Regions from separate parts of the Actinotalea sp. JY-7885 genome, predicted to be linked through region 1. Evidence: predicted binding sites of a transcription regulator. Region 1 holds the regulator's gene; the other holds the start of a gene.
What was found. Region 1 encodes HrcA, which represses chaperone genes, less so after heat shock. Its sites were predicted from a motif close to TTNGCACTCGNNNNNNNCGAGTGCNAA; they were not measured.
Positions count from the first base shown of each region.

Region 2: groL (chaperonin GroEL) is a predicted target of HrcA. The motif match lies at 2,214-2,240, and genes of this name have one in related genera.

Region 1 covers NZ_JACEXH010000023.1:7,461-12,301, reverse strand. The annotation lists gene IDM29_RS03850 (16S rRNA (uracil(1498)-N(3))-methyltransferase) at 1-444, opposite strand, end outside; gene dnaJ (molecular chaperone DnaJ) at 457-1,596, opposite strand; gene hrcA (heat-inducible transcriptional repressor HrcA) at 1,692-2,711, opposite strand; gene IDM29_RS03835 (DUF3097 domain-containing protein) at 2,840-3,712, shown strand; gene IDM29_RS17195 (DUF4870 domain-containing protein) at 3,843-4,469, shown strand; gene hemW (radical SAM family heme chaperone HemW) at 4,551-4,841, opposite strand, start outside.
Region 2 covers NZ_JACEXH010000060.1:4,879-9,719, forward strand. The annotation lists gene IDM29_RS07520 (DUF4031 domain-containing protein) at 5-322, shown strand; gene groL (chaperonin GroEL) at 425-2,062, opposite strand; gene IDM29_RS07530 (NAD(P)/FAD-dependent oxidoreductase) at 2,267-3,724, opposite strand; gene IDM29_RS07535 (LytR C-terminal domain-containing protein) at 3,838-4,461, opposite strand; gene IDM29_RS07540 (DUF3263 domain-containing protein) at 4,491-4,790, opposite strand.

The DNA of each region.
Region 1 (4,841 bases):
CGCCCGGCGGGACTGCTTGGTCGCCTCGCGCACCGTGGCGCGCCACTTCGCGCGGCTCTTCGCGGCGCGCTCGCCGCGCCACACCACGATCGAGCGGGCGGCCTGCCAGGGGACGACCTCGTCCACGCCGACCTCGGTCGCCGCCTCGATCGCGAGCTCGTCGCGGTCGCCCTTGGCGAGCGCCTGCACCAGGACGAGGCGGGGCGAGGCCTGCGGCTCCACGACGACGTCGACCACCGTGAGCGTGAGGCGACCCGGCTCGACCGCGGCGATCTCGCACCGCAGCCGCACGCCGGCGCCGTCGGCGACGTCGACACGCTCGCCCGCGCGGCGACGTTGCACGACCCCGGCATGCCGCGCCTCGCCGCCCTGCAGGACGTACGCGCCGCCCGGTGCCGCACCGGACAGCTGCCCCGGCTCCGCGAGGAAGACCGGGGCGCTCACCGGACGCTCACGTCAGCGGCCCGCGAGCTTGTCGCGCAGCTTGGAGAAGACGCCGGGGTGGGCAGGGGCGACGCGGGACGCCGGACGGGCCTCGCCGCGCAGCTCCGCCAGCCGGCGCAGGAGCTCGGCCTGCTCGTCGTCCAGCGTCGTGGGCACCTGCACGTCGACGTGGACGTTGAGGTCGCCGCGGCCTCCCACGTGCAGGTGGCCGATCCCCAGGCCCCGCTCGACGACGACGTCGCCCGGCTGCGTGCCCGGCCGGATGTCGATCTCGCGGGGGCCGTCGAGCGTCTCGAGCTCGACCACCGTCCCGAGCGCCGCGGCCGTCATCGGGATCTCGAGCGTGCAGTGCAGGTCGTCGCCGCGGCGCACGAACGTCTCGTGGTTGCGCTCGCGCACCTCGAGGTAGACGTCGCCGGGCGGGCCGCCCGCGGGACCGACCTCGCCCTGACCCGTGAGCTTGATGCGGGTGCCGGTGTCCACCCCGGCCGGCACGTCCACCGACAGGGTGCGGCGGCTGCGGACGCGCCCCTCGCCCGAGCACTCCGGGCACGGCTCGGGGATGACCGTGCCGAAGCCGTGGCAGGCCGCGCACGGGCTCGAGGTCATGACCTGGCCGAGGAAGGAGCGGGCGACCCGCTGCACGACGCCACGGCCACCGCAGACGTCGCAGGTGCGGGGCGAGGTGCCGGGGCGGCAGCACGAGCCCTGGCAGGTGCCGCACAGGACCGCGGTGTCGACGGGCACCTCGCGGTGGACGCCGAAGGCGGCCTCGGCGAGGTCGATGTCGAGGCGGACCAGCGCGTCCTGCCCGCGCCGGGCGCGCGGCACCGGACCGCGCTGCGCCGACGCGCCCTGGGCGGCACCGAAGAACGTCTCGAAGATGTCCTGGAAGCCGAAGCCGGCGCCGAAGTTCGCGCCGCCGCCGCCGCCGGGAGCGGTCGGGTCCACGCCGCGGTCGTACATCTGGCGCTTCTCGGGGTTGGAGAGCACCTCGTAGGCGCGCGAGACGTCCTTGAAGCGGTCCTCCGCACCCTCACCGGTCGCGACGTCCGGGTGCAGCTCACGCGCCAGCCGGCGGTACGCCTTCTTGATCTCGTCCTGCGTCGCGTCGCGGCTGACGCCGAGGACCTCGTAGTAGTTGCTGCTCACGTGTCACTCTCTGGACCGGGGGGTCCGGTGTCGGGCGGCGGTCGGACGGGTCTGGGGCGGCCGCGGCCGGTCGGGCCGAGGCGGTGCGCCGGGGCTCAGGGGGCGAGGATCCGGGACAGGTACCGCGCGACGGCCCGGACCGCGGCGATCGTGCCCGCGTAGTCCATGCGCGTGGGTCCCAGCGAGCCGATGCGCGCGACCGGATCGCCGTCCGCACCGTACCCCGCGGCGACGATGGAGGTCTCCGCCAGTCCGGCGTGCTGGTTCTCGCTGCCGATCCGCACCGACACGGGCGCGGCGTCCTCGGCCATGTCCGTGAGCAGGCGCAGCAGCACCACCTGCTCCTCCAGCGCCTCGAGCACGGGCCGGATGGTGTGCGGGAAGTCCGTGCCGCTGCGCGCGAGGTTCGCCGCGCCCGCCATGACGATGCGCTCCTCCGTCGCCTCGGCCAGGGTGTCCTCGACGACCTTGATCACGCGGAGCACGATCGGCCGGTCGGCGACGGCGAACGCCTGGGTCATGCGGTCGAGCGGCTCCGCGAGGTCCACGAGCCGGCGGCCCGCCACCGTGGCGTTGAGCCGCGCGCGCAGCTCGGTGACGACGCGCTCCGCGACCGGTTCGCCGAGGTCCAGCACGCGCTGCTCGACGCGCCCGTTGTCCGTGATGATCACGACGAGGAGCCGGTCGTGGCCCACCGGGACGAGCTCGAGGTGCCGCAGCGCCGAGCGCCGCAGCGAGGGGTACTGCACGACGGCGACCTGCTGGGTCAGCTGCGCGAGCAGGCGCACGGAGCGGTCCACGACGTCGTCGAGGTCCACCGCCTCCTCGAGCAGCGTCTGGATCGCGCGGCGCTCCGCGGCCGACAGCGGCTTGACGGTCGAGAGCCGGTCGACGAAGAGGCGGTAGCCCTTGTCCGTCGGCACCCGGCCCGCCGAGGTGTGGGGCTGCGCGATGTACCCGGCGTCCTCGAGGGCGGCCATGTCGTTGCGGATCGTGGCCGGCGACACGCCGAGGTTGTGCCGCTCGACGAGCACGCGGGAGCCGACCGGCTCCTGGGTCTCGACGTAGTCCTCGACGATGGCGCGCAGCACGTCGAGCCTGCGGTCCTCGCTCATGACACCTCCTCTCCCACAGCACACCCGGCACGGCCGGGCGTCGTCGCATGTGGCACTCTCAGGGTCCGAGTGCCAATCCTACCCGCGCGCGGCGCCCACCGTCGCGAGCCACGAGCCGACGGAGGACCATGGACCGCTACGGACGCGACGTCCTCGCCGGACCGACCCCCGGCCAGGGGCCGACCAGCCCCCACCACCGGCGCAAGCCCTCGTCGCGGCCGCTCGCCGCCGACGTCGGGCTCGTGGTCGAGGAGGTCACGACCGGCTGGGTCGGCGCCGTCGTGCGCGTCGAGAAGTCCGGCGGGATGCACGTCGTCGTCCTGGAGGACCGCGCAGGGCGCACCCGCACCTTCCCGCTCGGCCCCGGCTTCTGGGTCGACGGCGAGCCGGTCGAGCTCACGCCCCCCGTCACCGCCCCCGCCCCGCAGCGCCCGACGCGCACGGCGTCCGGGTCCGTCGCCGTGCACGGCGCCCGCGCCCGCGTGGCGCGCGGCGGCCGCATCTGGGTCGAGGGCAAGCACGACGCGGAGCTCGTCGAGAAGGTGTGGGGCGACGACCTGCGCCTCGAGGGCGTCGTCGTCGAGCTCCTCGACGGCGTCGACGACCTCGCCGCCGCCGTGCGGGAGTTCGCGCCCGGGCCCGGGCGCCGCCTCGGCGTGCTCGTCGACCACCTCGTGGCCGGCAGCAAGGAGTCGCGCATCGCGGCGGACGCCATGCGCGCCGCGGCTCCCGGCACGCTGCTCGTGCTCGGCCACCCGTACGTCGACGTCTGGCAGGCCGTCCGCCCCGGGCGCCTCGGGCTCGACGCCTGGCCCGTCATCGACCGTGGCACGGAGTGGAAGCGCGGCATCCTGCGCACGCTCGGCTGGCCGGCCGACGACCAGGCCGACGTCGCGCGTGGGTGGCAGCGCATCCTGCGCAGCGTCCGCGACTACCGGGACCTCGAGCCCAGCCTCCTCGGCCGCATGGAGGAGCTGATCGACTTCGTCACCGCACCCTGAGGCGGCGCCTTCGCTAGTGTTCGGTGCACCGAGCCGGTGCACCGCCGCTCGGCCCCGGCGGCACCGCCGACCGGGACCACGAGGCCGGCAGCTGCGGTCAGCCCGACACGACGAAGCTGGTGAGAGCGACATGACGACGAATCCCTCCGACGAGCCCCAGTTCCCCGGTACGCCCGGTGCCGCGGGCACGCCCGCCGGCCCGCCCGCGGGCGCCACGCCCCCGCCCGCCTACGGCACCCAGCCCGGCGGCTACCAGCAGCCCGGGTACCAGCAGCCCGGTGGCCCCCAGCAGGCGCCCGGCTACCAGCAGCCGGGCTACCAGCAGCAGCAGCAGCCGGGTGGCTACCAGCAGCAGCCCGGTGGGTACCAGCAGCCCGGCGGCTACGCGCCCTACCCGGGCACGGGCTACCCGCCGCCCGGGCAGGTCCCGCTGTCCGACGCCGAGCAGCGCCAGTGGGCGATGTTCGCCCACCTCGGCGGCATCATCCTCGGCTTCATCGCGCCCCTCGTCATCTGGCTGATGTACAAGGACCGGGGCCGCTTCGTGGAGGAGCAGTCCAAGGAGGCGCTCAACTTTCAGATCACGCTGACGATCGCCGCCGTCGCGTTCGCCGTCATCACCGCGATCACGTTCGGGATCGGCTCGATCCTGTACGTCGCGTTCATCGTCGCCCTGGTCTTCATGATCATGGCCGGCGTCGCCGCGAACAAGGGCGAGGCGTACCGCTACCCGGTGAACATCCGCTTCATCAAGTGATCGGCCGCTGAGCGGGCGGTCGCCCGCTGACCGACGGGGTCGGTGCCCACGGGCACCGACCCCGTCGTCGTCCCGGGACGCTCAGCCCGTGAGGTCGCGGACGACCGTGTCGGCCAGGAGCCGCCCCCGGCGCGTGAGGACCGCACTGCCCGCGCTCGCGGCCCGCGCGTCGAGCAGCCCGTCGGCGACCAGGCCCGCCACCGCCGCTCGGCCCGCGGGGCCGACGTCGGCGAGCGGCAGGCCACCGCGGAGCCGGACGCCGAGCATGACGCGCTCGAGCCGGACCTCCTGCGGCGCGAGCTCCTCACGGCCCGCCGCGGGCGTCAACCCCGCGCCGAGCCGGTCCGCGTAGGCGCGCGGGTGCTTGACGTT
Region 2 (4,841 bases), on a different contig from region 1:
GGGCATGGCCGTGCTCCTGGACCCGCCGCTGTGGCCGCGGCACGGCACCGTGTGGGGCCACCTCGTGAGCGACGCGTCCCTCGCCGAGCTCCACGCCTTCGCCGACCGTGCGGGCATCCCGCGGCGCGCCTTCGACCTCGACCACTACGACGTGCCCGCCGAGCGCTACGCCGACCTCGTCGGCCACGGCGCGCGGCTCGTCGACAGCCGGGAGCTCGTGCGGCGCCTGCGCGCCTCGGGCCTGCGGGTCCGCGCGCGCGACCGTGCCCGTGAGCGCCCCGTGAGCGCCCCGCGACCTTCGCCCCGCGAGCGCACCGCGTGACGGTGCCGCAGGCACCCCCCGGGAACGCGAACGGCGGGTGCCCCCGAAGGGACACCCGCCGTCGTCAGTGCGAGCGCGCGGCTCGGACCCCGACCGGGAAGGTCAGAAGTCCATGCCGCCCATGCCGCCACCGTCGCCACCGGAAGGAGCGGAGTGCTTCTCCGGCTTGTCGGCCACGACGGCCTCGGTGGTGAGGAACAGGGCGGCGATCGACGCGGCGTTCTGCAGCGCCGAGCGCGTGACCTTGACCGGGTCGTTGACGCCCGCGGCCAGCAGGTCCTCGTACACGCCGGTCGCGGCGTTGAGGCCCTGACCCGCCGGGAGGTTGCGGACCTTCTCCGCCACGACGCCGCCCTCGAGGCCGGCGTTGATGGCGATCTGCTTCAGCGGGGCGTCGATCGCGAGCTGCACGATCCGCGCACCGGTCGCCTCGTCACCCACGAGCGCGAGGATGTCGGCCTGCTCGAAGGCAGCCTTGCCGGCCTGGATGAGGGCGACGCCACCACCGGCGACGATGCCCTCCTCGACGGCAGCCTTCGCGTTGCGGACGGCGTCCTCGATGCGGTGCTTGCGCTCCTTGAGCTCGACCTCGGTGGCCGCGCCCGCCTTGATGACGGCGACGCCGCCGGCGAGCTTCGCGAGGCGCTCCTGGAGCTTCTCGCGGTCGTAGTCCGAGTCCGAGTTCTCGATCTCGGCGCGGATCTGCGCGACGCGACCGGCGATCTGGTCGGCGTCGCCGAGGCCCTCGACGATCGTGGTCTCGTCCTTGGTGACGACGACCTTGCGCGCCTGGCCGAGCAGCTCCAGGCCCGCGTTCTCGAGCTTGAGGCCCACGGTCTCGGAGATGACCTGGCCACCCGTGAGGGTCGCCATGTCCTGCAGCATCGCCTTGCGACGGTCCCCGAAGCCCGGCGCCTTGACGGCGACGGAGCGGAACGTGCCGCGGATCTTGTTCACGACGAGCGTGGCCAGGGCCTCGCCCTCGATGTCCTCGGCGACGATGAAGAGCGGCTTGCCGGACTGGATGACCTTCTCCAGCAGCGGCAGCAGGTCCTTGACGTTCGAGATCTTGGACTCGACGAGCAGCACGTAGGCGTCCTCGAGGACGGCCTCCTGGCGCTCCGCGTCGGTCACGAAGTACGCCGACAGGAAGCCCTTGTCGAAGCGCATGCCCTCCGTGAGCTCGAGCTCCAGGCCGAGGGCGCTGGACTCCTCGACCGTGATCACGCCCTCCTTGCCGACCTTGTCCATCGCCTCGGCGATGAGCTCGCCGATGGCCGGGTCGCCGGCGGAGATGCCCGCGGTCGCGGCGATCTCCTCCTTGGTCTCGACCTCCTTGGCGGCCGAGAGCAGCTGCGCCGTGACGGCGTCGACGGCCTTCTCGATGCCGCGCTTGAGCGCGATCGGGTTGGCGCCGGCGGCGACGTTCCGCAGACCCTCCTTGACGAGGGCCTGGGCGAGCACGGTGGCGGTGGTGGTGCCGTCGCCCGCGACGTCGTCCGTCTTCTTGGCGACCTCCTTGACGAGCTCGGCGCCGATCTTCTCGAGGGGCTCCTCGAGCTCGATCTCCTTGGCGATCGAGACACCGTCGTTGGTGATCGTGGGGGCGCCCCACTTCTTCTCGAGCACGACGTTGCGGCCCTTCGGGCCGAGCGTGACCTTGACGGCGTCGGCGAGGGCGTTCATGCCCCGCTCCATGCCGCGGCGGGCCTCCTCGTCGAAGGCAATGATCTTGGCCATACGGATGGTCCTCCGGTGTTGGCGGTGTCCTGGGCGCCGGCGCCCGCGACGGACGGCTCGGGCCGCCCGCGGTCACATCCCGTCGGGGGCCCGGACCTCACCTCGGCCCAGGGTCTTCTGTCACTCTCGGGTCGAGAGTGCTAACTCATTATTGGCACTCTCACCCGGCGAGTGCAAGCGCCGTGGCGCCGCCGCCGCCGCGCCTCAGGGCGCGAGGCCGGGCGGGCGCTCGATGCCGAAGCTGCGCGCGAGGACGCGCCGCGCGGCGTGCCAGCCGCCCATGCCGTGGACCCCGGGCCCCGGCGGCACGGCAGCGGAGCACAGGTAGACGCCGTCGGCCGCGACGAAGGGGTCCGGGCTCAGGACGGGCCCGACGAGCATCCGCGGCAGGGTGATCGCACCACCCGCGATGTCGCCGCCGACGTAGTTCGCGTTGCCCAGCTCGATCCGCGCCGCGGGGGTGCACCGCGAGGCGACGACGACGTCGCGGAAGCCGGGCGCGTACTGCTCGATGCGCGCGGTGACGGCCTCGGTCACGTCCGCGCGCGACCCGGCCGGGACGTGCGCGTACGTCCACAGCGGGCGGTGCCCGTCGGCGGTCGCGCGGCCCGGGTCGCCCACCGACGGGTCGCTCGCGAGCACCATGGGCGGCTCGGCGTGCCGGCCCTGCGTCAGGGCGTGCTCCGCGGCGGCCATCTCGGCGCGCGTGCCGCCGACGTGCACCGTCCCGGCCCGGCCCACGCGGGGGTCGGCCCACGGCACCGGACCCGAGAGGACGAAGTCGACCTTGGCCGCGGCGTTCCCGTGCCGGTACGCCTGGTAGCCGCGCGCGGTCCCACGGCTCAGGCGGGCGCCCATGACCGCGGCGACCGCCGAGGGCGAGGTGTCGAAGACGACAGCGCGCGCGGGTGGCAGGTCGCGCTGCGTGCGCACGAGGTGACCCGTGCGGATCTCGCCCCCGTGCGCGCGCAGGTCCGCCACGAGCGCGTCGGTGATGGCCTGCGTGCCCCCGAGCGGCACGGTCCAGCCGACGGCGTGCGCGAGCGTGCCCAGCAGCAGGGCCGTGCCGGCCCCCGCGATCGAGGGCAGGGGCGTGATCGCGTGCGACGCGATGCCGGTGAGCAGCGCGGGCGCCGTCTCCTCACGGAACCGGCGGTCCCAGAGCGGGGCCACGCCCTGCTCGAACGCCCGCAGACCGAAGCGCACCGCGGTCACCAGGTCGCGCGGGAGGTGGCGGCGGTCGCCCATGAGGAAACCGACGAGGGCCTCGGCGTGCGCGACGAGCGGCCCGAAGGTCTCGAGCCACGCGCCGCCGTCGACGCCGAGCTCCCGCGCGGTGCGGTCGAGGTCGCGGTAGGCGATCCCGGCCCCCTGGGCCAGCGGCTGGGCGTACGACACCTCGGGCGCCACCAGCTCGACGCCGCGGGCCGCCAGGTCGAACCGCCGGAAGAACGGCGAGGCGACGGCCATGGGGTGGACGGCGCTGCACGTGTCGTGGACGACGCCCGGCCACAGGCCGAGGTCCGCCGTGCGGGCGCCCCCGCCCGGGTGCGGCTGGGCCTCGAGCACGACGACCTCGAGCCCCGCCCGCGCGAGCGTCACCGCGGCGGCGAGGCCGTTGGGTCCGGAGCCCACGACGACGACGTCCAGCGCCCGCGTCATGCACGCTCCCGTCGTCCGTCCGTCCCGTCCCCCGCATCCTCACCGCTCGGGGCGGTCGCGGCGACCGCAGGCGGCGGCCCGGGCGGCCGCCTGCGTCGCACGACGCGGTCGGCTCAGTCCTCGTAGTCGGCGGCGAGCACGACGACGACGCCTTCGGGCGCCTGCTCCGCGGACTCCTGCACGGCGGTGATGCCGAGGGTCTGCGCGACGAGCTCCGCCGTCGTGACCTGGTCGGGCGTCGCGTAGTACACGGTCGACGCCTCGAGGTCGTCGCCCTGCCAGTTGCCGGCACTCACGGCCGTGAAGCCGGCCTCCTCCACACGCTCGGCCGCACCGCCCGCGAGGCCGGAGCGGGACGTGGCGTTGAACACCTCGACGGGTGTGGCGAGGTCGACCGGGGGCGGGGGCGGGGTCGTCTCGACCGGCTCCTCCGTCTCCGGCTCGACGGGCACCTCGGCCTCGCCGGCGTCCTCCTCGACCGGCTCCTCCTCGGTGGTCCCCTCGTCGGCCTCGGTGGACGTCCCCTCCGCGGGCGTCCCCCCGGAGCCCAGCCCCTGCCAGTCGGAGAGCCACGTGACCGCGCCGTAGGCGAGGAGGGGGAAGACGACGAGGACGACCAGGAAGGGCAGCAGACGGCGGCGGCGCGAGCGCGGTGCGCGGTGAACGCCTCGTGGGCCGCCCCGGGCATCCGCGGCGTCGAACTCGTCCGCGGGGTAGGGGTAGTCGCCGGCCTTCACGGCGGACAGGCTAGCGGGCGCCCCGCCTCTCAGGCGTCGACACCCAGACGACGCGCGGTGCGGGCCCGCTGGCGGGACGCGCGCATCCGGCGCAGGCGCTTGATCAGCATGGGGTCCTGGGCCAGCGCCGCGGGCGAGTCGATGAGCGCATTGAGCACCTGGTAGTACCGCGTCGCGGACATGTCGAAGAGCTCCTTGACCGCCTGCTCCTTGGCCCCGGCGTACTTCCACCACTGGCGCTCGAAGGCGAGGATCTGCTGGTCGCGCTCGGAGAGCTCGGCGGCGTGGACCCGGGCGTCCGTGCGGTCCGCGTCGCGCGCGGTGGCCATCGCGTCCATGGGTCCTCCAGGGTGAAGCGGCGTCGTCGCCCGTCCCCGGGC